Regions from separate parts of the Rhizobium sp. EC-SD404 genome, predicted to be linked through region 1. Evidence: riboswitches for the same ligand, from Rfam matches in the RefSeq annotation. Region 1 holds a riboswitch; each other region holds the start of a gene.
What was found. Region 1 has a riboswitch for cobalamin ahead of GC125_RS13535 (HupE/UreJ family protein). Riboswitches for the same ligand answer to the same signal wherever they lie in the genome.
Positions count from the first base shown of each region.

Region 2: another riboswitch for cobalamin. It lies ahead of GC125_RS04885 (TonB-dependent receptor plug domain-containing protein); the one in region 1 lies ahead of GC125_RS13535 (HupE/UreJ family protein).
Region 3: another riboswitch for cobalamin. It lies ahead of GC125_RS07600 (ABC transporter substrate-binding protein); the one in region 1 lies ahead of GC125_RS13535 (HupE/UreJ family protein).

Region 1 is NZ_LR701459.1:2,643,138-2,650,694, forward strand. It holds gene dusA (tRNA dihydrouridine(20/20a) synthase DusA) at 1-483, opposite strand, end outside; gene GC125_RS13515 (Fur family transcriptional regulator) at 612-1,028, opposite strand; gene GC125_RS13520 (metal ABC transporter permease) at 1,025-1,849, opposite strand; gene GC125_RS13525 (ATP-binding cassette domain-containing protein) at 1,839-2,744, opposite strand; gene znuA (zinc ABC transporter substrate-binding protein ZnuA) at 2,855-3,964, shown strand; gene GC125_RS13535 (HupE/UreJ family protein) at 4,059-4,667, opposite strand; cobalamin riboswitch at 4,717-4,903, opposite strand; gene mgrA (L-glyceraldehyde 3-phosphate reductase) at 4,964-6,016, opposite strand; gene GC125_RS13545 (DUF2783 domain-containing protein) at 6,084-6,281, opposite strand; gene GC125_RS13550 (FAD-dependent oxidoreductase) at 6,278-7,557, opposite strand, start outside.
Region 2 is NZ_LR701459.1:816,537-824,093, forward strand. It holds gene GC125_RS04855 (hypothetical protein) at 1-175, shown strand, start outside; gene GC125_RS04860 (DUF3320 domain-containing protein) at 282-833, shown strand; gene GC125_RS04865 (hypothetical protein) at 853-1,080, shown strand; gene GC125_RS04870 (ABC transporter ATP-binding protein) at 1,084-1,863, opposite strand; gene GC125_RS04875 (FecCD family ABC transporter permease) at 1,860-2,861, opposite strand; gene GC125_RS04880 (ABC transporter substrate-binding protein) at 2,858-3,700, opposite strand; gene GC125_RS04885 (TonB-dependent receptor plug domain-containing protein) at 3,709-5,667, opposite strand; cobalamin riboswitch at 5,857-6,062, opposite strand; gene GC125_RS04890 (indolepyruvate oxidoreductase subunit beta family protein) at 6,133-7,557, opposite strand, start outside.
Region 3 is NZ_LR701459.1:1,395,750-1,403,306, forward strand. It holds gene GC125_RS07595 (FecCD family ABC transporter permease) at 1-812, opposite strand, end outside; gene GC125_RS07600 (ABC transporter substrate-binding protein) at 809-1,822, opposite strand; cobalamin riboswitch at 1,952-2,147, opposite strand; gene GC125_RS07605 (class I SAM-dependent methyltransferase) at 2,317-3,018, opposite strand; gene GC125_RS07610 (metallochaperone AztD) at 3,123-4,406, opposite strand; gene phnE (phosphonate ABC transporter, permease protein PhnE) at 4,815-5,636, opposite strand; gene phnC (phosphonate ABC transporter ATP-binding protein) at 5,647-6,444, opposite strand; gene phnD (phosphate/phosphite/phosphonate ABC transporter substrate-binding protein) at 6,558-7,439, opposite strand.

The DNA of each region.
Region 1 (7,557 bases):
ATCTGCGCCGGCATCCAGAACGGCCATCGCGAGCGCATCCAGCGCCTGTTCCGGGTCTTGGTCATCCACGCCGATCCGGCATTTCACCGTGACGGGTATCGAGACGGCACTTCGCATGGCCGCCACGCCTTGAGCGACGAGCCCGGGCGTTTGCATGAGGCATGCACCGAAGGTGCCGGACTGCACCCTGTCCGACGGACAGCCGCAATTCAGGTTGATCTCGTCATAGCCGAAATCGGCGCCGATCCGAGCGGCTTCGGCAAGCTTCCCAGGATCCGATCCCCCTATCTGGAGGGAGACGGGATGTTCGACCGGATCAAAACCGAGAAGCCGGTTTCGATCGCCATGGATCACCGCGTCGGCGACGACCATCTCGGTATAGAGCAGGCTGCGCTTCGTCAGCAGGCGATGGAGAAAGCGACAGTGCCTGTCCGTCCAGTCCATCATCGGCGCGATCGCGAATCTATGCTGGGCGTAGGTCATGGCCTGCCTGATCGGGCATTGATAATGCGGCGTTCCATCCAGGAAGCCAGTTGCAACGGACATATCGGTGATAATTGTTCCATCAGCAACCCCGACGCTCGATCACTCGGGATGGCGACCGCGCGTTCTCAGTGGGTGGAGCAGGTCGCGCAGAGACCGCGCAGTTCCACCGTCGTCTTGCGCGGCTTGAAGGCGCGTTCGCGCATCCATGTGCCGAGGCGCGTTTCGATCTCGGCGTCGGAGAACTCTTCGACCTGGCCGCAATTCTCGCAGATCGCAAAGCCGATCATGCCGTGGCTTGCGCAATGGGGGTGGGCGCAGGCGATGAAGGAATTGAGGCTTTCGAGCCGGTGGACGAGCCCGAGTTCCTGCAGCTTGTCGAGTGCGCGATAGACCTGCAGCGGCGCCCGAAACCCCTCGTCGCGAAGCTGGTCGAGGATCGTATAGGCGCTCAAGGGCCCCTCCGCGCTGCTCAGCGCATCGAAGACGAGTTTCTGGTTCTTGGTCAGGTCGCTCATTTTACGTTCGTGAACATGGGTGGTCATCGGCGACCTCCTTCCTGCGGCTGTGGCCCGGATCTGCGAGCCACCGGCGCGATCTGGCTGACGAGGAACAGGGCAAGCGCGGCAACCACGATCGACGGTCCCGAAGGCGTATCGAACTGCAACGAACCGAACAAGCCTGAAACGACGGCGACGACGCCGATGAGCGATGCCATGACGGCCATCATTTCCGGCGTGCCTGAGAAGCGGCGGGCTGTGGCCGCGGGAATGATCAGGAGCGAGGTGATGAGCAGGATGCCGACGATCTTCATGGCAATCGCGATCAGGAGCGCCATCAGCAGCATGAAGGCGACGCGCGCGCGTTCCGGATGCATGCCTTCCGCTTCGGCAAGCTCGGCATTGACGGTCGCGGCCAACAGAGGGCGCCAGAGCCAGGCGATGCCCGCCAGCACCAGCGCGCCGCCACCCCAGATGAAGGCGATGTCCGTGTGCGACACGGCGAGGATATCGCCGAAGAGGAAGCCCATCAGGTCGATCCGCACCCAGGTCATGAAGGCGACCATGACGAGGCCAAGCGCCAGTGTCGAATGCGACAGGATGCCGAGCAGCGCGTCTGTCGACAGCGACTGGCGCCGATGCAGCAGAAGCAGCGCCGCCGACACGAGTGCAGCGACGACGAAGACCCCGACCATCAGGTTGATATCGAGGAGAAACGCGATGGCGACGCCCAGCAGAGCCGAATGCGCCATGGTATCCCCGAAATAGGCCATACGCCGCCACACGATGAAGCAGCCGAGCGGGCCGACCGTGATGGCGACGCCGATGCCGGCGACCAGCGCGCGGATGAAGAAGTCATCCAGCATGGTGATGCCCCCTGTGCCCCTGCTCGTGCTCATGACCATGCTCATGGCTCGGAGCCGGGGCGCTCTCGGCGTGATCATGCGGCTGGTGGCTATGATCATGATCGTGGTGATGGCCGTCATCGGGATGACAATGGTCCGTCACCGAACCATCGGCATGCTTGACCCGGCCGTCGGGCAGATGGGTGTGGTCGTGACGATGGCTGTAGACCGCCAGCGTCGAAGCTGCGCGCGCGCCGAACAACTGCAGATATTCCGGGCTCTGAGCCACGATCTCCGGCGCGCCGCGGCAGCAGACATGGCCATTGAGGCAGATGACCGTATCTGTTTCTGCCATCACCACATGCAGATCGTGGGAGATCAGCAGAATGCCGCAGCCCGTACGGTCGCGAATCTGCTTGATGAGATCGTAAAGCTCAATCTCGCCGGAGAAATCGACACCTTGAACCGGCTCGTCGAGAATGAGGAGATCCGGCCGGCGCACCATGGCCCGCGCCATCAGGGCGCGCTGGAATTCGCCGCCCGAAAGGTGCTGGACCTCCGCATCGGCCAGATGGGCGATGCCCACCGCCTCGAGCACTTCATCGATTTCGGCGCGCGGACGGCTTCCGGTCAGCGTCATCAGCCGCCGCACGGACAGCGGCAGCGTCCAGTCTATGGCGAGCTTCTGCGGAACGTAGCCGATCGTAAGATCCGGCTTGCGCGTGACAGTGCCCTCGTCTGCCTTCATCAACCCGATGGCGGCCTTGGCGGTGGTCGACTTGCCGGAGCCATTCGGACCGATCAGCGTCACGATCTCGCCCGGCGAAATGGTGAGATCGACGCCACGCACCAGCCAGCGCCCGCTGCGCCGAACTCCGACGCCGCTCATCTCCACAAGGTTTGTCCGCTGCACCATCAACCCTTTCGATGCGCCATTTCGGCGCTTGTCACCGCATATGGCACACGTTATAGGGTTACACAAGAAACGTTATAAGATTACGATTTCAACTGAACTGAGGGACTAGCATGAAATCTTCCGCTCTCGTCGCATCGTCGGCCGCCGCGTTCATGGCGGCGACCGCTCTGACAGCCTCGCCCGCTTTGGCGCTCGACGGCGTGGTTACGTCGATCAAGCCGATCCACTCGCTGGTCGCGGGCGTGATGGAAGGCGTGGGCGAACCGGAACTTCTCGTCAAGGGCGCCGCCTCCCCGCATACCTACACGCTGCGCCCCTCGGATGCAGCAATGCTGCAGGACGCGCCGCTCGTGTTCTGGGTCGGTCCGGGGCTGGAGCCCTTCCTCGACCAGCCGCTCGACACGTTGAGCGCCAATGCCCGCGTGGTGACGCTGGAACAGACCGAAGGCTTGACGCGGCTCGAATTCCGCGAAGGCGGCGCCTTCGAGGCACACGATCATGGAGACCATGGCGACGACCATGCTCATGACGAGCACGCTGAAGCCGGCCATGACGCCGATGAGCATGCACACGATGACGAAGAGCACGACCACGGCCATGACGAACATAGCCACGACGACCACGGTCACGACCATGCCGACGAAGAAGACGCCGCGCATGACCATGGTGACGATGACAATGCCGGGCATGATCACTCCGGGACTGACCCGCATTATTGGCTGGATCCCGAAAATGCGAAGTTGATGGTGGGCGCGATCGTGACGGCTCTGTCTGATGCCGATCCGGACAACGCCGAGGTCTATCGCAGCAATGCGGATGACCTGACGTCGCGGATCGACGAATTGTCGACCGACATCGCCACGACCGTCGAACCGGTTGCCGACCGGCCCTTCATCGTCTTTCATGATGCCTATCGCTATTTCGAGGAGCGGTTCGGCCTTCAAGCCGCCGGCGCGATTACGATCAGCCCGGAAGTGGCGCCGGGGGCGGAACGCATCTCCGAACTGCGCCAGCGCGTGAGCGAGCTCGATGCTGCCTGCGTCTTCGCCGAGCCGCAATTCGAGCCTCGGATCGTCAATGTCGTGATCGAAGGCACAGATGCGAAGGCGGGCGTGCTGGATCCGGAAGGCGCGGAGATCGCCGACGGGCCTGATCTCTACTTCGAGCTTCTGCGCAACATGGCGACGTCGTTCGCGACATGTCTCGGCGAAGAAAGCTGATTACTACGTTTGATTGAAACCCCGACGAAAAAAGGCCCCGACAGCGCTGCCGGGGCCTTTTCTCTGATCGCGTTGATCGCAGTCCGGCGAAATATCAGATGATGCCGGCCACGATGGCGACACCGGCAAGCGCCATCACGCCGCCACCGGCGCGCGCTGCAAGCACGCCCTGCGAGCGCGACAGCTTGCCGATGCCGAGGCCTGCTGCGATGCCCGCAGCATGAAGAAGGGCCGTTGCCGCCATGAAGCCGAGGCCATAGGCGAGCCCCGCGCTGTCCTGAGGCATTTCGGTGCCGTGCGCATGACCATGGAAGATTGCGAAGAAGCCGACGAGAGCCATGGCCGCAGCGACCGGCATCTGGCGGCCGAAAGCGGCGGCTGCGCCGATGGCGACGATCGACAGGCCGATGCCGAGTTCGACGAGCGGCAGGTCGAATGCAAAAGCGCCAAGGATCCCGCCGATCGCCATGGCGCCGACAAAGGCTGCCGGGACGAGCCAGAGCGGCCGGTTCGAGCTGGTTCGGTCAGAGACGAGATACGCCAGAAAGCCGACGGCGATCATCGCAAGAAGATGGTCCAGGCCGCCCAACGGATGCATGAAACCGTAGGTGAAACTTGCATTGTCATGGCTGCCATGACCGGTATGGGCGAATGCCACCCCAGTCGAAAGCGCGAAGGCTGCAAGTGTGGTCAAGATACGCATGTGTTGTCCTTTCGGGGCCCTCCGCCCCACCTTTGGGTCGTATATGCGGCTTTGCCGCGTGGCTGACGGCCGGTCTCCTGGCTCGGGACCAATCCCCTCCGCCTTCCCGATGCAAGAAGCACACCAGTGGCATGATGAAGGGGCGTCGTCCCTGACAGTCGCGGGGGCGGCGCCGGCTTTTCACCGGCTTCCCGTTTCACCTTGAAACTCAAGGCACCGTCGCAACGATTGGTGACAGCGGCTGCGATAAAACACAACCGGTGCCGATGCTCATTTCTTGAGCAAAAGCTGACGCTTCACTTCTTTCTGCGGGCAGGCCCTTTGCGCTCCGCCGATGCCGCCCACAGATTGATATCGGCGTCGCGGGCATGGCTGTCGATTTCGGCAAGCTCGGCATCGGTGAAATCGAGATTGGCGAGTGCACCCACGCAATCCTCCACCTGCGACACACGGCTCGCGCCGATCAGCGCCGAGGTGACGCGGCCACCGCGCAGGACCCAAGCGATTGCCATCTGCGCCAGCGTCTGGCCGCGCTTCTCGGCGATCTCGTTCAGCGCACGGATATTGGCGAGGTTCTTGTCGTTCAGGAACTCCGGCATCAGGGACTTGCCCTGGCTGGCACGGCTGTCGTCAGGTACGCCCTTCAGATACTTGGTCGTGAGCATGCCCTGCGCGAGTGGCGAGAACACGATCGAGCCGATGCCGAGATCATCGAGCGCATCGAGAAGCCCATCCTCCTCGACCCAGCGGTTGAGCATGGAATAGCTCGGCTGGTGGATGATGCACGGCGTGCCGAGGTCCTTGAGGATCGCTGCGGCTTCCCGCGTCCGCTGGGCGTTGTAGGACGAGATACCGGCATAGAGCGCCTTGCCGGAGCGCACGATCTGATCGAGCGCCATCATCGTCTCTTCAAGCGGCGTTTCCGGATCGAACCGGTGCGAATAGAAGATGTCGACATAGTCGAGACCCATCCGCTTCAGGCTCTGGTCGCAGGAGGCGATCACGTATTTGCGGCTGCCCCACTCGCCATAGGGCCCCGGCCACATGTCGTAGCCGGCCTTGGAAGAGATGATCAGCTGATCGCGGTAGCCGGAAAAATCGGTCCGCAGGATTTCGCCGAAAGCCGTTTCCGCCGATCCGGGCGGCGGGCCGTAATTGTTGGCGAGGTCGAAATGAGTGATGCCGAGATCGAAGGCGCGGCGGCAGATGTCGCGCTTGGTCTGATGGGGCGTGTCGTCGCCGAAATTGTGCCAGAGACCGAGGGAAATCGCGGGAAGCTTCAACCCGCTGCGGCCGCAACGGTTGTAGCGCATCGTTTCGTAACGGTTTTCAGCCGGCTGCCATGCCATGGCGCAATCTCCCTTCATGCTTTGAAGCGCGAGGGATAGGCGCTCCGCCGCCAAAACGGAAGAGGCTTCACGCCTTGCGTCGCGCGGCCTCGCGGATCAGCGCAGCGAGCGTCTCGCCATCGCCGATGGCGTTCGCCATCAGGAGAATGAGCCGTGCGTTGAAGCGCTGTGCCTCTTCGGTCGAGAGCGTCCGTTGCGCCGCCATTAGCTCGGCATAGAAGCGATCGCCGGCAGGTCCGAGCCGGTCTTGCAGAAGATCGGTCATTGGCCGGCTCCAAGCGTGCGTTTGTGGGCGACGGCAATGTCGTCGGCGCTGGGCGCGACAAACGCTGCCGCGACGTGCTGGTCCGGCCGAACGAGATAGGTGAAACCCTGTCCAAGCCGTTTGAGGGCGTGCCCCTCCAGATCGATCAGGCAGTCTTCGCCGGCCGAGGCATCGGCCACGACCTGGATGACCGGCAAGCCGTTTGCAATCGGCCGGTCCCGCTCCGTGGTCAGCACGCAGAAATCGCCGCCGATTTCGTTGAGCAGCCAAGTCGATCGGTTGCCTTTGAGCACCGGCGCATCGGGCAGAACACTGCCCGGTTTGACGGGAGCGTCTACCCCGGATGCCGTCTGCATCGACATTCCTTCCAGCGAACAGGGCAGCGACAGCCGTCCGGAATTGACGAGGCGCCGGGCAAAGGGCGCGTCAGCCGCAAGCCGAAGGACCTCATCGCGGAAGATGCGCTCCATCTCCGTCTTCGGAGTCATGAAATTGGTCGCGTTGGCGGACTGCGCAATGTTCTCGTCGGCGCCGTGGACACGTTCTTCATTGTAGCTCTCGATCAACGTCTCCGGTGCCTTGCCCTGGATGACCGCCGCGAGTTTCCAGCCGAGATTGTCGACGTCGTGCATGCCGCCATTGCCGCCGCGCGCGCCGAAGGGCGACACCACATGGGCGCTGTCGCCGACGAAGACGACGCGGTCATGGACGAACCGATCGAGCCGGCGGCACTGAAACGTGTAGACCGACACCCAGTCCAGTCCGAACGGCCTGTCGCCGACGATGGCCCGGATGCGCGGGAGAACCTTTTCCGGGCGTTTCTCTTCGAGGGGATCTGCATCCCAGCCGAGTTGCAGGTCGATGCGGTAGATGTTGTCCGGCTGCTTGTGGAGAAGCGCCGATTGCCCTTCGTGAAACGGCGGCTCGAACCAGAAATGCCGCTCGGCCTCGCCGGAGGCGAAGAGATCGTCGTCCATGCGAATGTCGGCGATGAGGAAGCGCTCCTCGAACAGCCGGCCGCTGAACTCCAGACCCATCATGTCGCGCAGCGCAGACCTGGAGCCATCGCAAGCCATCAGCCAGTCGGCGGTTAGATCGTAGGCGCCGAAGGGCGTCTCCACCGAAAGACGCGCGCCATCTCCCTGCTGGCGCAACGCCACGACCTTGTTGCGAAAGCGCAGTTCGATCAGATCTGGGAAGTCCCGGCACCGATCGACCAGATAATGCTCCACGTAATATTGCTGGAGGTTGATGAAGGCCGGCATCTTATGCCCGG
Region 2 (7,557 bases), 1.8 Mb from region 1:
CAACAATGGCTCGAACGACCTCCCCATCATCGAGATCCAGGAAGGGACGGATGGCTCCTACGCCCTCTTCATCGAGGACGATTATTTCATTTCGCTGTCCGGTTTCACCGGCGACAGCATGGGCTGGCTGTCATCGGCGACCGGCGACAGTTTCAACTGCGTTCGCATCGACTGACATTCCGAGGGGGACCCGCTCAGTCCGTCCTTTGCCTTGACCCTGCCGCTCACGGGCGCGACAACGCGGGTCCAAGATTTGGACGTGACAGAAAGGACCGCAGCGGATGAATACGGACAGCCAGGAGCCGGGTGGCGCCATTTCGGAATCGGATGCCGACCGCCCGCTTTTTCGACGCGCCGATCTCGCAGTCTTCCAGCCGAAGCCGGACCGCTTCTACGATGTCGCCTATTCTCAGACCGTCCGCGCGATGGTGCAGGCCGTGCTCGAAGCGGAAGCGCCGGTGCGCGACGACGTGCTGGCTCAGCGCATTGCGCGCGCTCATGGCTGGCAGCGAACCGGTGCGGCCATCCGCAGCCATATCGAGCGACACCTAAAGACCGTGGAATCATCGACCGAAGAGGGTGGCCGCTTTTTGTGGCGTGACGGTCAGCAGAAGGAGCCGATCGCCTATCGTCACCACGCCACCGAGGACGACAGACGCTCCGTCGGCGACATCGCGCTCGTCGAACTCGCAGCTTTCGTGCGCGACAATCCCAAGCTCGTCGAAGCTGAAGATCCCGCATTGGCATTTTCTCGGATGATCGGGCTGAGCCGGCTGACCGCGCCGAGCCGCGCACGACTGGACGCCGCAATCGAACAGGCGCAAACTCGGTAAAACAAAAGGACGGATGGAAATGCGCGCAGACGAGCGCCCGATCATTGTTGACGCACTCGACATACAGGATAGGGGCGACGAAATTGTGCTGCGCTGCCGGACGGGCGAAGGCAACGACATTGTCTTTCAATTGAGCGACAAGCTTGCATCCAAGCTGGCCGCAGCCTTGAAGGCGCGCGACGAGGCGCGCTTTGCAGGCCATGAATGCCTGCATCCCGGCGAGCTCAACGCCTCGAACGACGATTGAGCGCTAAGCGCTTGGAGCGCGTCCCAGCGGCTGGATCACGGTTCGGCCGTCCACCTCGGCGATATGGGCGGTGACGCCATAAACGCTGCCGAGCGTCTCGTGGGTGAGCACCTGCGTGGGCAGCCCGTCGACCTTGATCTTTCCAGCGTCGATCAAAAGGATGCGGCTGCACCAGCGGGCGGCCAGTGCCAGATCGTGAATGCAGACGAGCACGGTCGTGCCGCCTGCTGCCAGGTCCGTCAGAACCTGCATGAGATCGATCTGATGGCCGGGATCGAGCCCTGCGGTCGGTTCGTCCACGAGGAGCAGCGGCGCTTCCTGCGCAAGCGCCCGGGCGATCAGCACGCGGGCGCGCTCGCCGCCGGAAAGCTCCGTTGCAGGCACGGCGCGCAGATGGCCCACATCCATCTGCGCCATCGCGCGATCGATCGCCTTCAGATCGGCCGTAGCCAAGGAGGCGAAAGGCTTGCGATGCGGCGTCCGGCCAAGCGCGACGAGATCGGCGACGGCGATGGGCCAGGCGATCTCACGCTCTTGGGGCAGATAGGCGATGCGCCGGGCTCGATCTCCGGCACCCATGCGACGCAGATCGTCGCCGTCGGATTCCATGTCGCCGTGGCTGGGCAGAAGGCCGACAAGGGCGCGCAGAAGCGTCGATTTCCCCGCGCCGTTGACGCCGACAAGCCCGATCAGTTCGCCCTTTTTCGCGGTAAAGGAGACGCCATCGAGCACCCCCCGCCGTCCGAGCGTCGCCGACAGGTCCTGAACGACGAGCGCGCTCATGCCGCGCTCCGGCGATGCTTGACGACAAGCCAAAGGAAGAAGGGAGCACCGATCGCAGCCGTCAGCACCCCGAGCTTCAGGTCGCGTTCCGGAGCGATCAGGCGAACGGCCACATCTGCCGCAAGCAGCAGAGATGCGCCGCCCAATGCGCTGGCCGGCAGCAAGCGCGACGGCTGCGAGCCGACCAGTGGGCGAAGGAGATGGGGAACGATGAGGCCGACGAAACCGATGGCGCCTGCGACGGCCGTTGCCGCACCGACGCAAAGGGCCGTGCCGAATGTCGCCAGCAGGCCCACCCGACGCATGCTCGTGCCCATGCTGGCCGCCGTGTCGGTGCCGAGCGTCAGCGTGTCGAGCGCCCGGCCGAGACCTGCGAGCAGCGCCCAGCCGGCGAGCATGAAGGGCGCTGCCAGATAGACGTGGACCATTGATCGATCCGCGAGCGACCCAAGCATCCAGAAGACGATTTCGAGCGCTGCGAACGGGTTGGACGAGAGATTGAGCACCAACGAGGTCATCGCTCCGGCAAGGCTCGAGAGTGCAACGCCCGCCAGGATGACCGTCAGGGCGCTGCCCATCCGGCCAGCAAGCAGATGCAGAGCGACGACGCAGGCAAGCGCACCGACAAGCGCCATCAGTGGCAGGGCAAGTGCAAAGGCCGCTGCCATGCCGCTATGGATCGCGACGACCGCGCCGAGCGAGGCCGATGCGCTGACGCCGAGCAGGCCGGGTTCGGCGAGTGGATTGCGCAGATAGCCCTGCAGCACCGCCCCGGAAAGCCCGAGCGAGGCGCCGATCATCAGGCCAAGCAGCGCCCGCGGCAGGCGGATTTCCCACATTACCAGCGCCAATGCGCTTCCGTCGGGCGAGGCAAGCACGCGAAGGCTGTCGATCGGCGAGAGATCGGCCGGCCCGGTCAGAAGCGACAGGAAGAACAGCATAAGCACGAGCACGGAGAGCCCGCCGAGCAGCGCCTTGGTGCTGGCTGCGCGTGTCATGGCCGGCCAACCGCGATGTCGGCTGCAGCATCCTGCAGGAGTTCGATCGCATCGAGGGTGAAGGGCCCGCCGCACACCCAGTGCGGGCCGGGCAAAGAAAGCGTTCGGCTCGTCGCCGCAACACGCCGGAAGGCGGGATGTGCGAAGTTTTCCTCGGCACGCACGCGCACTTCGTCGCCGTCATCGGTCGTCAGGAGAATGTCGGGCGCCTGCATGACCATGACTTCGAGCGGCACGCGCCCCATGCCCGTGACGCCGAGTGCATCGGCGACATTGGTGAGACCGGCGGCTTCAACGACCGCATGGGCAAGTGTGCCGGGACCGAGCGCATAGCTGTCGGGCTCGTAGATGGCGACGTCGATGTCCGACGGTTCGCTGGCCAGACCGGCAAGCCGCGCATCGAATGCGGCGACGAGATCTGAAGCCTGGCTTTCCCGCCCCAACAGCGTGCCCATGCGCAGAAGGTTCGATCGGATGTCTTCGAGCGAAGCTTCGGGCGCGAATTCTTCGACGCGAATGCCGAGCCGGCGAAGCATCGCGACCGTGCTGCGTGTTGTGAACGTGCCGGCCAGCACAAGATCCGGCTGCAGTTGATGGATTTCCTCGGCGCGCCCGTAATTGATCGGATAGGCCAAAGCAGCCTCGGCCAGCATCGAATAATCTGCGTCGCGGGCGAGGCTGGATATTGAGATCAACTGGCCGGAGGGGGCAAGCAGCATGGCCAATTGATCGGTGCAGACATTCATCGACACCACGCGCTGCGGCACGGTTTCGGCACTGGCTGCCGGCGCGGTGGCAATCGCCACCACGCCGGCAAGGCTCAGCATAAAGATGCGCACAGCACGCGTCAGAACGCTCCCCTCAGTCCAACGAAGGCCGTCCGGCCTTGCGCGTTGTAGCCGAAGATCTCCTGGTAATCCTCGTCGAACAGGTTCTCCACCCGGCCATAGGTCTCGAACGTCTCGTTGAACCGGTAGCTGCCGCCGACATTCACCGTCTGATAGGCGTCGAGCGTCACGCGGCTGGGCAGCGTCGGAACGAAAGCGACATCCTCCATCTCGCCGTTGAAGATCACTTCGCCGAAAAGCGACGCGCGCTTTTCCATGAAGCGATAGGTGAGGCCGAGCGATCCCGAGTGGCGGGGTCTGCGCACTTCGGCAAGGCGCGGTCCGCCGCTCTGGCTCTGCTCGCTGGCGTCGAGGTAGGTGTAGCTGCCCTGTGCGGAAAGCCCGGATCCGAGGTCGAGAGTCGCGGCGATTTCGATCCCCTGGCGGCGGCTTTCCCCGAGCAGGTTGATCGGCGTGGATGCGTAGGTCGGTGCCGGCCCGAAGACCGTTGCGATCTCGTTGGTGAGGTCCTGATTGAAATAGGTGAGATCGACGATGAGCGCTCCACCGAGGAAGCCTTGCTCGATGCCGATATCGAACCCGATGCTTTCTTCCGGAACGAGATCGGGGTTTCCGACGAAGCTTTCCGGATCATAGCCGAATTGCTCGATGAAGGTGGGATTGGTGACGCCCGTCCCGATCGAGGAGTGCAGACGCGTGAGCGTGCCCGGAACGGCCCAGGCACCGCTGAGGCTGAACGTCGTGGAATCGGCGAAGCGGTCGTTCAGATCGTGACGGATCGCGCCATTCAGAAAGAACTGCCCGAGATACTCGCCGCGATATTCGGCAACGAACGAGTTCCCATCGCGGCTCTGGCGTTCGGTCAGGTGAGACGGCAGGTAGGTTTCCCGCTCGAACTCGTACCCGCCTGTGATCTTGTGCGTGGCGTCGAGCAGGTTCGGCGTGTCGAACGCATAGGTCGCCTGATAGGAAACGGTGACGCGGTTGCCGTCGCTGGATGTTGCAAGCGCTCCATCGGTGAAGTTTTCACGGAACGTGTCGTTGCCGGAGATTCGCAGATTTTGCGTCCAGGCGCCATCGGCAGATTCATGCGTAAGCCCGAGCGAACCAACAAGCTCTTCTGTAGCCGTTTCCTCGTCGCCATCGACGACCAGGCCGACGAACGGGCCCGGCAGGAAGTCCGGCGGTCCGAGCGTCTCGAAATTCTGCGGATCGAGTTCGCTGCGGCGATTGACGTAGCGAAGCGTGCCGTCGAGCGTCAGCCCCGGCATCAGGTCATAGGCGAACCGGCCGTTGAGCGTGGCATTGCGGTCGCCGTCCTTCTCCGAGCCGAACGGCGAGACATTGTAGCCGTCGCTGCGTCGGAACGTGGCGCCGAGCGACAGATCGAAATCGTCGCGCCCGCCACTCAGCGTGACGCCGCCGAGCACGGTGCCGTCGGTTCCGGTCTCGCTCCGTACGTTCGTCCTGAAGCCGCCACGCTCGCCGCGCTTGGTGATGACGTTGATGACGCCCGAGAGCGCGTTGGACCCATAAAACGCGCTTTGCGGCCCACGCAGGACCTCGATACGTTCGATGTCGGACGTCATGAGGCTGCCGAAATCAAACTCGCCGGCCGCCGTGTCGCTGACGTCCACGCCGTCGATCATGACGATGACGTGGTTGGCTTCCGCGCCGCGTACGCGCACCTGCGTCTGCGCCCCGATCGATCCCATGCGGGAGACGGACAGTCCGGGAACCGTGCGCAGGATATCGGCAACCGACGTGACCTGGCTTCGCTCGATATCCTCGGCAGTGATCACGGTGAAGGCGCGGCCGGATTTTTCCTGGGCCACGGGTGTCAGCCCGTCGGTGACCAGCAGACGGTCGAGAACGGTAGTGGTCTCGGCATCCTGAGCGTTGGCAACGCCGACAGCTGCCAGCAGGATCGCGCCTGCTGGAATGAATATTCTAAGCAATGTGTCTGCCCCTTCGGGTCATGGAACGGCACGGAGGCACGCTCCCGGTTTCATCAGAAACCGCAGACGGACGGACGGCAGAGGCGATATGCACAAAGGCTCACCAAAGGTCGCACCCGGCGTGCGGCAACACTCTTTCAAATGTCACCGCCACGGACGACCGCGCATGGACCACACCCCGTGTCCACGCATGGGTGACTGGAACAGGCAGGTCTCCTGACTTCCGCGTCAACGCTCCATCTTCCGCCTTCCCGAATGTGCGAACACACCCAGTGGCATCGTGGAAGGAAGCTCGGCGGCTACAGTTGCGGGGGCAGTTGCGGGATTGGCCAGATGGCCGAACCGCATTCCCTTTTCATCCACCCGAAGGTGAAACCCGTTCCGAGCACACGTTTAGGGGTGGGCGTTCCTTGGGTCAATCCGCCGGCTCGCCCATGCTGGGAAATCTTCGCTCCAAGAGATTCTTTAGAGCGTCTCGATCGTTTTCAGAGCGCCATCCAGGGCCTTGCCTTCCTCGTCGAGAAGGGCGGCTTCGCGCAGACGCCGCAGCCAGTCGGCCGCATCCTCCCGGTGGCGGATCATCGGCAGACCGTCCATGACGCGTCGGTACTTCGACAGGCCGCGCTCGTGCGTGTCGGAATATCCCTTGATCAGGCGCCGGCATTTCAGCACCTCGACGGCCAGATCGTAATTGATGTCGCGGACCGACAGCGCCGTTTCCAGCCATTGCGTCATGTGCTTCATCTCCACCTCGTGGCGGAGCAGGCGTCGTCGCGCGGGCTTCAAGGTCGCAATCCCGTAGAGCATGCCGAAGCCGACGATGCCGTCGGTGCGGATGCGGCGGCCGCGGTTGAACACCTTGTCGAGGGCGCCGAACACCCTTGGGCTGTTCTCGATCCAGCGTCCGAGCCGGACAGGCAACGTGCCGCAGATTTCCTGCATGCGCGGATGAAAATACTCCGTCACATGGGCGATGGCGTCGCCGCCGATCCCCTGTTCGCGCCGCAGCCGCGCTTCGCGGCTCGCACGGGTCTTGAGGTCGGCCACGCGAATGATGTCGTCATAGACCATCGCGTTGGCGATGTATTTGGCGGCCTCGATCGACAGCCGCCATTCATGCGCAGCATCGTCGGTAGCGATGACCTTCTTGAGATGGTCGAGATAGTCTCGGCCGTAGGCGAGATCCTGGTAGTCCACGACCTTGCGTAGACCACGACCGGCCATGTCCTGCACGGGAGCAGGGAGGTCGCCGATCATGTTGCGCAGCGTGCGCCATTCGGAAACCAGCGCTTCGGGACCTTCCGGATCGCGCGCTTCGGCTTTCACCGCTTCGGGAACGGCGACCGACGGTGTCTTTCCGCCTGCAAGCGCAAGGTCGCACGCGGCATTGAACGCCCGCAGGCTCGCCTCGACGCCGCGGCCGGAACGCCGGATGGTCGCCTCGTAGGCGTCGCGCTCGAAGGGCAGGGCGCCGCTGCCGGCAAGGGCTCCGAACAGGCTGGACGAAATCACGCTGCCAGCATCGACCGCGACCTGCTCCATGTCGAAGCAGACGAGGCGATGTGCGGCGGCGGCAACGGCTTCCGTCACGCCAGGTGAGTCCGCGCGGCCATCGCCTGGCACGATCTTCTCGGAAACTGCGAGGACCCGGTGGGCCGAGGCGATCAGCGTCGTGCGATCCGGCGTCACGAAGCCGCGCATGACGGCGCGCCCGGCTTCCATGAGTTCCGCGGCGATGAGGATATCGACGTCGCCGGGAGCAGGGCTCAGCGAGAAGATCGGGTCACGTCCGGTGTCGGGCGCCATTTCGACGTAATAGATCGTCGCCCCGGTGCGCTGGGCGACGCCTGCGACCGATGTCGACTGCGCGCGATAGCCGGCACTTTCGGC
Region 3 (7,557 bases), 1.2 Mb from region 1:
GTCGCCGTCATGAGAGCCACGGTGCCAACCAGCATGATCTGAATGCGGCGTACCGGTACGCCGAGCGAGGCCGCCGATTCCGAGCCGAATGCGAATGCATCGAGGGCGCGGCGGTGCCAGCAGCAGAAGAGTATCCCAAAGAGCGCCACTGGAAATGCCAGCTGGACGTCCGGCCAACGCACCGAACTCAAATTGCCGAGCAGCCAAAACGTGATGCCGCGGACCTGCTCTGCGCTTGCGGAATGCGCGATGACGAATGAGGTGATCGCGTTGAAAAGCTGAGAGCCCGCGACGCCCGCCAAGATGATCAAGCCGGTGGCTCGTTGTGCAGCGCCGCCACCCGCGGCCTGGGCCAGGATTGCTACGAAAGCGAAGGCGAGAATGGCGCCCATGAAGGCGCCAAGCGAGATGGAGATGAGGCCTGCCCCCAGGCCAGCGACCATAACCCCCACGGCGCCTGTGGATGCGCCGGCGGAAATACCCAGGATGTAAGGATCGGCAAGCGCGTTGCGCAGAAGGCTCTGCAGCACGAGACCCGAAACGGCGAGCGCCGCGCCACAACAGAGCGCCACGATCGCACGCGTCAGCCGGTAGTTCCAGATGATGCCCTCGTCGATCGGCGGCACGGCATAGCCTCCGCCAGCCAGGCGATTGGCCAGGGTGGCGAAAACGCTGCCAAGCGAGATGGGCGTTTCCCCGATAGCCGTCCCGGCCAGGATGGCGGCCAGCATCAGCACGATCGCCCCCGAAGTCAGCAGAGCAATGCTGCCGCCGCTCCATGAACGTCGCCCGCCGGCCGCCAGAAGCCTCATTGCGCGAGACCTGCGTTTTCGAGGCCATCCGCCATCGCTTCCAAGCCTTCGAACATGCGGACCGATGCATGGACGGCATGGGCGTCGACGATGATGATCCGATCGTTCTTGACCGCGGTCATCTGGCTCGTGACAGGATCCGATTTCAGGAACTCGAGCTTGCTTTCGAAATCATCCGCCGCGTAACGCCGCCTGTCCATGCGGGCGATCATGATGACATCTGGGTCAGCGCGAGCGATCGTCTCCCAGCCGACCGTGGGCCATTCCTCCTTCGATTCCACAACGTTCGTCATTCCGAGCGTCGCCATCATGGAGGCAGGGATGCCGCGTTGCCCGGCCACGAAGGGATCGGAACCTGCCTCGACGCTGGAGAACCAGAATACGCCACTGACATCGCCAAGTCCGAGTTGCTCTGCGCGGGCGGTGGCAGCTTCCTGGCGCTGCTTCAGTTCAGCGGTCAGAGTTTCTCCACGATCTTCGATATCGAAGATCGTGGCCAGTTCGGCGATCGCTTCATAGACGGTCTCGACATCGAAACTGTCGCTTCTTACACCGTCGCCAACAGAGTTATCCTTTCCGACGCAGTCAGCCGGCATCACGTAGGTCTCAACGCCCAGCTCGTGAAACTGTTCGCGCGTGGCGACGCCGCCTTGCTCGCCGACCTGGCTTGAAAACTGCGCCACAACGAGTTCCGGTTGCGTGGATAAGACGCTTTCGAAACTGGGCTCATTGTCCGCAAGTCTTGGAATTTTCGCGTCTGTCTCAGCAAATTCGCCGCTGATGTCATTGAACCAGACCGAAGTTCCCTGAACGGTTTCGGCGAGGCCAAGCGCGTAGAGCATTTCGGTGGCGGACTGGCCGACGGCGACCGAGCGTTTGGGTGCTTCATCGAAAGTGAGTGTATGCCCGCAGTTTTCGATCTGCAGCGGATAGTCCGTCGCGTTTGCTGATATGGACGCCGAAAGGATCGCGACGGAAATGACCGCCACGGCGAGAGAAACGTTGTTCATTTGGATCGACCCCGATCTGTGTTGAAGAGACGGGAATCCGGCTGAGGACGATGTGATTGAAAGTTGGCTCGGCGCAATCGGCCTGTGGCTGCAAACACACGACTTCCCCTCCGGACACCCCGCCGGCGTTAACGTTCAAGCGTGTCGGTAGGTCTCCTGACTGACGGGTCGCTGCACACCCCTTCCTTCCCAGATCAACCGATCCAGTGGATTTTTGGGGGAGTACTCGCCGCCTACAGTTGCGGGGGCAGTTTCGTTTGACGACCGAGGTCGCCTGCGAATTCCCTGTTATTTCCTTTCGGAAACCGACACCGACAGCGGTAACTCAATCGTCCCGCGTGCACAATGCTGAAACAGAGACACTCTTGATCACGATCGGTCCGACGCCAACGGGATGGGACGAAGCCGATGCAATCGATAGAGCCGAAGCGTTCATGAACTTCCTGAGAGCCGCGATCGCGCAGCATATCGATCATGTCGATCAACAGGGTCCGTCATTTGGTTGAGTACCAGCCGTGGACAAGAAACGTCTGAAAGAATTGGATGGGTGGATTGAAGCCTGTTTCTTGAAGAAGCTGCTCGGTCGCTTCGGGCGACAACAGGCTGAGTTCGTTGCGGAGGATCATGGGCAAATTGCGCAGGGCTTCCGGAGTGGCACCCATCAATGCCTGTATTCGCGCCCAGTCCCTCAGCATGGGCGGGAAGTCAGCTGCTTCCAGATCGGCACTGATTTCCGTGCTGACAAAATACCCACTGCTCCTGAGGCGGTCATAGACGTTTCGATAGAAGTTCGGTCGATCATCGCGAGATATGAAATGCGCGACCATGACCGTGACGATGGCGTCGAACCCCTTATCGGCCGGCACGTCATCGATGTATCCGGTGATCAGTTCGCACCGGTCGAGCAGGCCGGCACTCGTCAGCTTCTCGCGGCACACCGCGAGCATTTCGGCCGATGGATCGACACCGACAAAGCGCCAATCCGCGTGAGATCGAGCCAGCGACAGTATTTCCGCGCCGGTTCCGACTCCGATACAGAGAATGCGCGCGTCGGATGGCAGGTCGTCCAGAACCAGCCGAATGGCAAAATGCATACCGGCGCTGAGTTCGCCGAGCTCGCTGTTACGCTCATCATAGCGGCGTGCCAGCTCGCTGCTGAAAAAGCTCTCTGCTGCGGGTGTGTGAGGATTGGGCATTTTGAAATTCTTTCATCCAGGAAATGACGAGCCACTCTGTGCTGTGAGCAGCTCAATACAGCCGGAGCGCCCGGCCTATTGACCGAGCGCAAATGGAGCAGCCCTCAATCGTGGCTGTGGTTCTCGTGTCCGGATGTATCGCGCGCTTCGTCGCCATCCTCATCGTGAACGACGCCGCTGCCACCGACGATAACAATGTTGTAGGGCGTGCCCTCGACAGCGACTGTTTCGATCTCATCAAGCGTGTCCTTCGCGATGCGGCGAACCAGACCCTCGTTCGGGTCCGTCATCACGATCTCGTCGCCTGCCATTGCCAGGCGCGGCCGCGGATCGTTCCAGTGGCCGTCCATGGAGTAAGGCGATGTGATCCGTGCGCTGTTGGAGATGCTGGCATCCAGAACGTCGATCTGATGCAGCGTCCCATCTTCCGTCAGAACGTAGCCATATCGGACATTCACAGGATCGAGCACGAAATCGATTCGGCGGAAGGGCAGCTCGACGTACCGGAAATGCGGTTCATCGGCGGGATCGACGACGACAAGCCCATCGGCGCCGTAATTGCCGAGAAAGGCTTGCATGCTCCTGGCGCCGAGAAGCGTCCCGGTGCTCTCACCTGCCGGCAGGTCTTCCGGATACGCAAGCATCTCGAATACAGGCCCGGCCGCACTTGCCGTTACCGTCAGAATGCCTTCATCGCACCCTGCGGCCAAGTACTCGCCTGAGAAGGCCTCGCCATGAATTGCCGTGCAGGTGGCGACGTCGCCGATGGCAGTGCCATCCTCGTCGACCTGCTGAAGGCCGATACGCGCAGGCGCCGCATCCCCTTCGCCGGGGGCGTCCGAGGCAACAGTCGTCACCCAGTCTCGACCCACTGGAGCGACGAATCCGTGGTGAGCACGCGCCTGTGTAATGCGAGTGGTTTCCAGCTCGCCCTGGGACAATTCATGCGCGTCGATGATTTCGGCGAAGCCGCCCCGGTCGAAATTGATGACGATCTTGCCGTCATGATCGATTACGTGAAAGGGGCGGGGGCCGGTCAGGGTCGCTTCGACGGCGACGGGATCCGCGATTTCAATGTCGGAATGCTCCCCGTGGGAATGGAGCGAGATACCGCTCCTTATAAAGTGGACTGCGTCATCATCCGACTGGACTGCAACGACGGCTGCTCCGTCGTCCGCTCCGTAGAGTTTGGCCTGACCTGTGGTCTCGAACGTCCAGCGGTTGTCCGCCTTGCTCAAATCAAATGCGGTGACCCTAGGGGCGGAATGATCGCCGACAAACACGCGGTAAAAGGTGACATCGCCGGTATCATGCCCTTCGTCTTGCGCCAGAGCGCCGGTCGTCAAGATCAGTGCGACCCCGGATGCGTAGGCGATCGATCGTAGCATTATTGTCTCCTTGCGATTGAACGGATGGATGGTTTCGGGGCCGTCCGAGCGTCGAAGTCTTTGAATGAGGCAAGCACAGAACCATCGCCCGTCATCCCACCAGCCGAAGGCAAAGACGGCCGCCGCATGGACAAGCCGGTCCGTCGGCACCCTGATAGCCATTTACGTAACGATATTACATTCGTCAATGGAAAAGTAATGTTATCACATATCGCGGCGTGAGCCGGGCTTGTGGCGGCATCAAGCCGCCGCTTCGCATCGCGCCGTACAAGCGCCCACGCGTCGACAGAGTTAGGCTAGGTCATGTTGATTGGCTGTCGGCCAGCCGAGTGTCAGTTCGACTTGCGAGCGATTTCAGGCGGGTCGTTTCAAGTCTATCGAGCGCTCGACGCGCTTGTTCGGCGCGAACTAGATCACGCGGCGTCGGATCACCGCGGAAATTTGCTCGAAGCCCACCACGACGACCAGTATGACGATGATGATTGCTGCTGCCTCATCGAAGTTGAAAAGCCGCATGGACGAGGACAGCTCGACCCCGATGCCGCCTGCGCCGACGAGGCCGAGCGTGACGGCCGAACGGATGGCTTTCTCAACCGCATAAAGGCTTGTGCCGGTCATAGATGCCAGCGTTTCCGGCACGATGGCACCGAAGATGACGGACAGGCGGCCACCGCCCGTTGCCGTCAGCGCTTCCGAAGGTCCCGGACGCACCTCTTCGATCCGCTCCGAGAAGAAGCGTGCGCAGAACCCGATCGTGTCGACCACGATCGCCAGGATACCTGCGAGCGGTCCAAGACCCACGGCCACAACGAAGATCAGCGCCCAGATCAGATCCGGGATCGTGCGCATCGTGGCGATCACCAGTTGCGTCACCGGCCGCACCAGCCGGTGAGGCGTCGTGTTCGATGATGCCAGAAGAGCGAAAGGCACACTGAGAACGACACCGACGGCGACGCCCACGATCGCCATGTTCAGCGTTTCAAGCATCGCATAGGCGATCACATCGAGCTTCGTGAAATCCGGCGGCATCGACAGCGCGATGAAGCGGCCGAGATTGACGACACCGCGCATCAGGCGCTCCGGTGTGATCCCGGCCAGCAGAACCCCTTGAATGAAGAACGCCGCAAAAGCGATCACGACGACGAATGCAAAAGCTGACGGCCGCTGAAAGCGCGGCGGCGCTGCGGGCCGGATGTCGGAAGCACTGGTGTGCAGGTCGGTCGTCGTCATGCCCTTGATCCTATTCCGCTGCCTGCCGGACGGCTGAGGGTGCGCTGGTCGCCACATCCGTCCGGTAGAGCGATTCAAGTTCGGACATGGGAATGGTGTCCGTCGGTGCGTCGATCACGACGCGCCCGGCCTTCATGCCGATGATCCGTCGGCCGAACTCCCTGGCGAGGTCGAGCTGGTGCAGCGTGCAGAGGACCGTCAGGCGTTCTTCCGAAACGATGCGAAAAAGGAGTTCCAGCACTTCGCGCCCGGCTTTTGGATCGAGACTGGCGATCGGCTCATCGGCGATCACGATCGTCGGCCGTTGCATCAACATCCGTGCAATGGCCACGCGCTGCTGCTGGCCGCCTGAAAGCGCACTGGCGCGAGAGGGCGCCTTGTCAGCCAAGCCGACGCGCTCCAAGCAGTGCATCGCGCGGTCGCGCTCGGCCTGTGGCGCGAATGCCGAGAGTGAATTGATCAGTCCGCCGCCTGGACGTCCGAGCGCTCCAAACAGCACGTTTTGGAAGACAGATACGTTGCCGACGAGATTGAACTGCTGAAAGACGTAACCGAGTTCCCTGCGCACGGTCTTGAGCTTGACGCCGGAGACCGTTGATACGTCCGTGCCATGCACCCGGACGCTGCCGGATTCGAAAGGTGTCAGCCGGTTGAGACAGCGCAGCATCGTGGACTTGCCGCAGCCATTGGCGCCGAGCAGAACGACACCTTCGCCCTGCGCCAGCGTGAAATCGACGCCGCGAAGAACGGTCACGTCTCCGTAGCTCTTCTTCAAGCCTTCGACTTCAAGCGCTGCAACCATGGTCATGTCCAATAATCGGAGACGCGTCCTCGGGCCCGGCCGCAGCCGGAGCCCAAAGACGCGTTCGATGGTGTTTTAGAAAGGCCCAGCAGCGCGCTGCCGTGCCTTAACGCGGAGGATCAGTTCAGCTCGATGCCGGCAGCTTCGTAGGCTTCGCGGACGATGTCGTAGTCGGCAGCCGTCATATCGAAGGTCAGGCTGGCATCGTTGTCGAGAAACTTGTCGTTGTTGCGCGGCGTCTCGATAAGGGCGGTCCAAAGCGCATCGGCATTGGCAGAAAGCACTTCGCGAAGCGCCGTCTTGCAGGCCTCATCGAGCGTTCCACGCATGATGATCGGATCGCCGGGCAGGACATCGCTCTTGGCGATGACGCGGTATTCGAAATCGGGATCGAAGGCCGTCACGTCGTCGATGTCGCGGTTTCCGCCGCCCATGGCTGCAACGTCGCCATTGACCAACGCCGCAACGCGGGCGTCGCCTGCCATCACGATTTCGAGGTCACGGTCGAGATCGAGACCGGCGGAGACGAGCATCTGGCTCGGGAAGATGTGACCGGACGTGGATCCGACATCCTTGAGCGCAACGCGCTTGCCGCGCAGGTCCTCAAGCGACTGCACGTCGCTGTCCGCCGGGACGAAGAAGCTCGTGCCGTAGTGAGGGCGGTTGATGGAGAAGAGAATTTCGATATCCGGCGTGCGCTCGGCGAAGAGAACGAACTCCGACGGGCCGGCGAAGACCAGGTCGACTTCGTCGAACTGCAAGGCGGTGCCTGCGGCCGTACGGTTGGAAAGGCCAAACATCTCAAGCTCGACGCCCGAAAACTCCTGAAATTTTTCGGCAAACGGACCGAAAGCCTCTGCCAGGCCACCCATGCCTTCGATGCCGGTGTCAGCCATGCGCAGCGACGCCGGGCAGACGTCTGCTGCGGTCTGGGCAGCCGACATCTGCGTCGTACCAACGAGTGCGGTTGCGGCAACAGCCGCCGCGTAGAACATCTTCATAGTTCAAATCCCCTGTGAAACCCCTTGTGGTGGTTGGGGTCTCCCATCCGGGCGTTACACGGCGGTGACAGTTGGATGACGGTTTTATGAATGCCGTGGCGCCCGGTTTTCGTGCCGT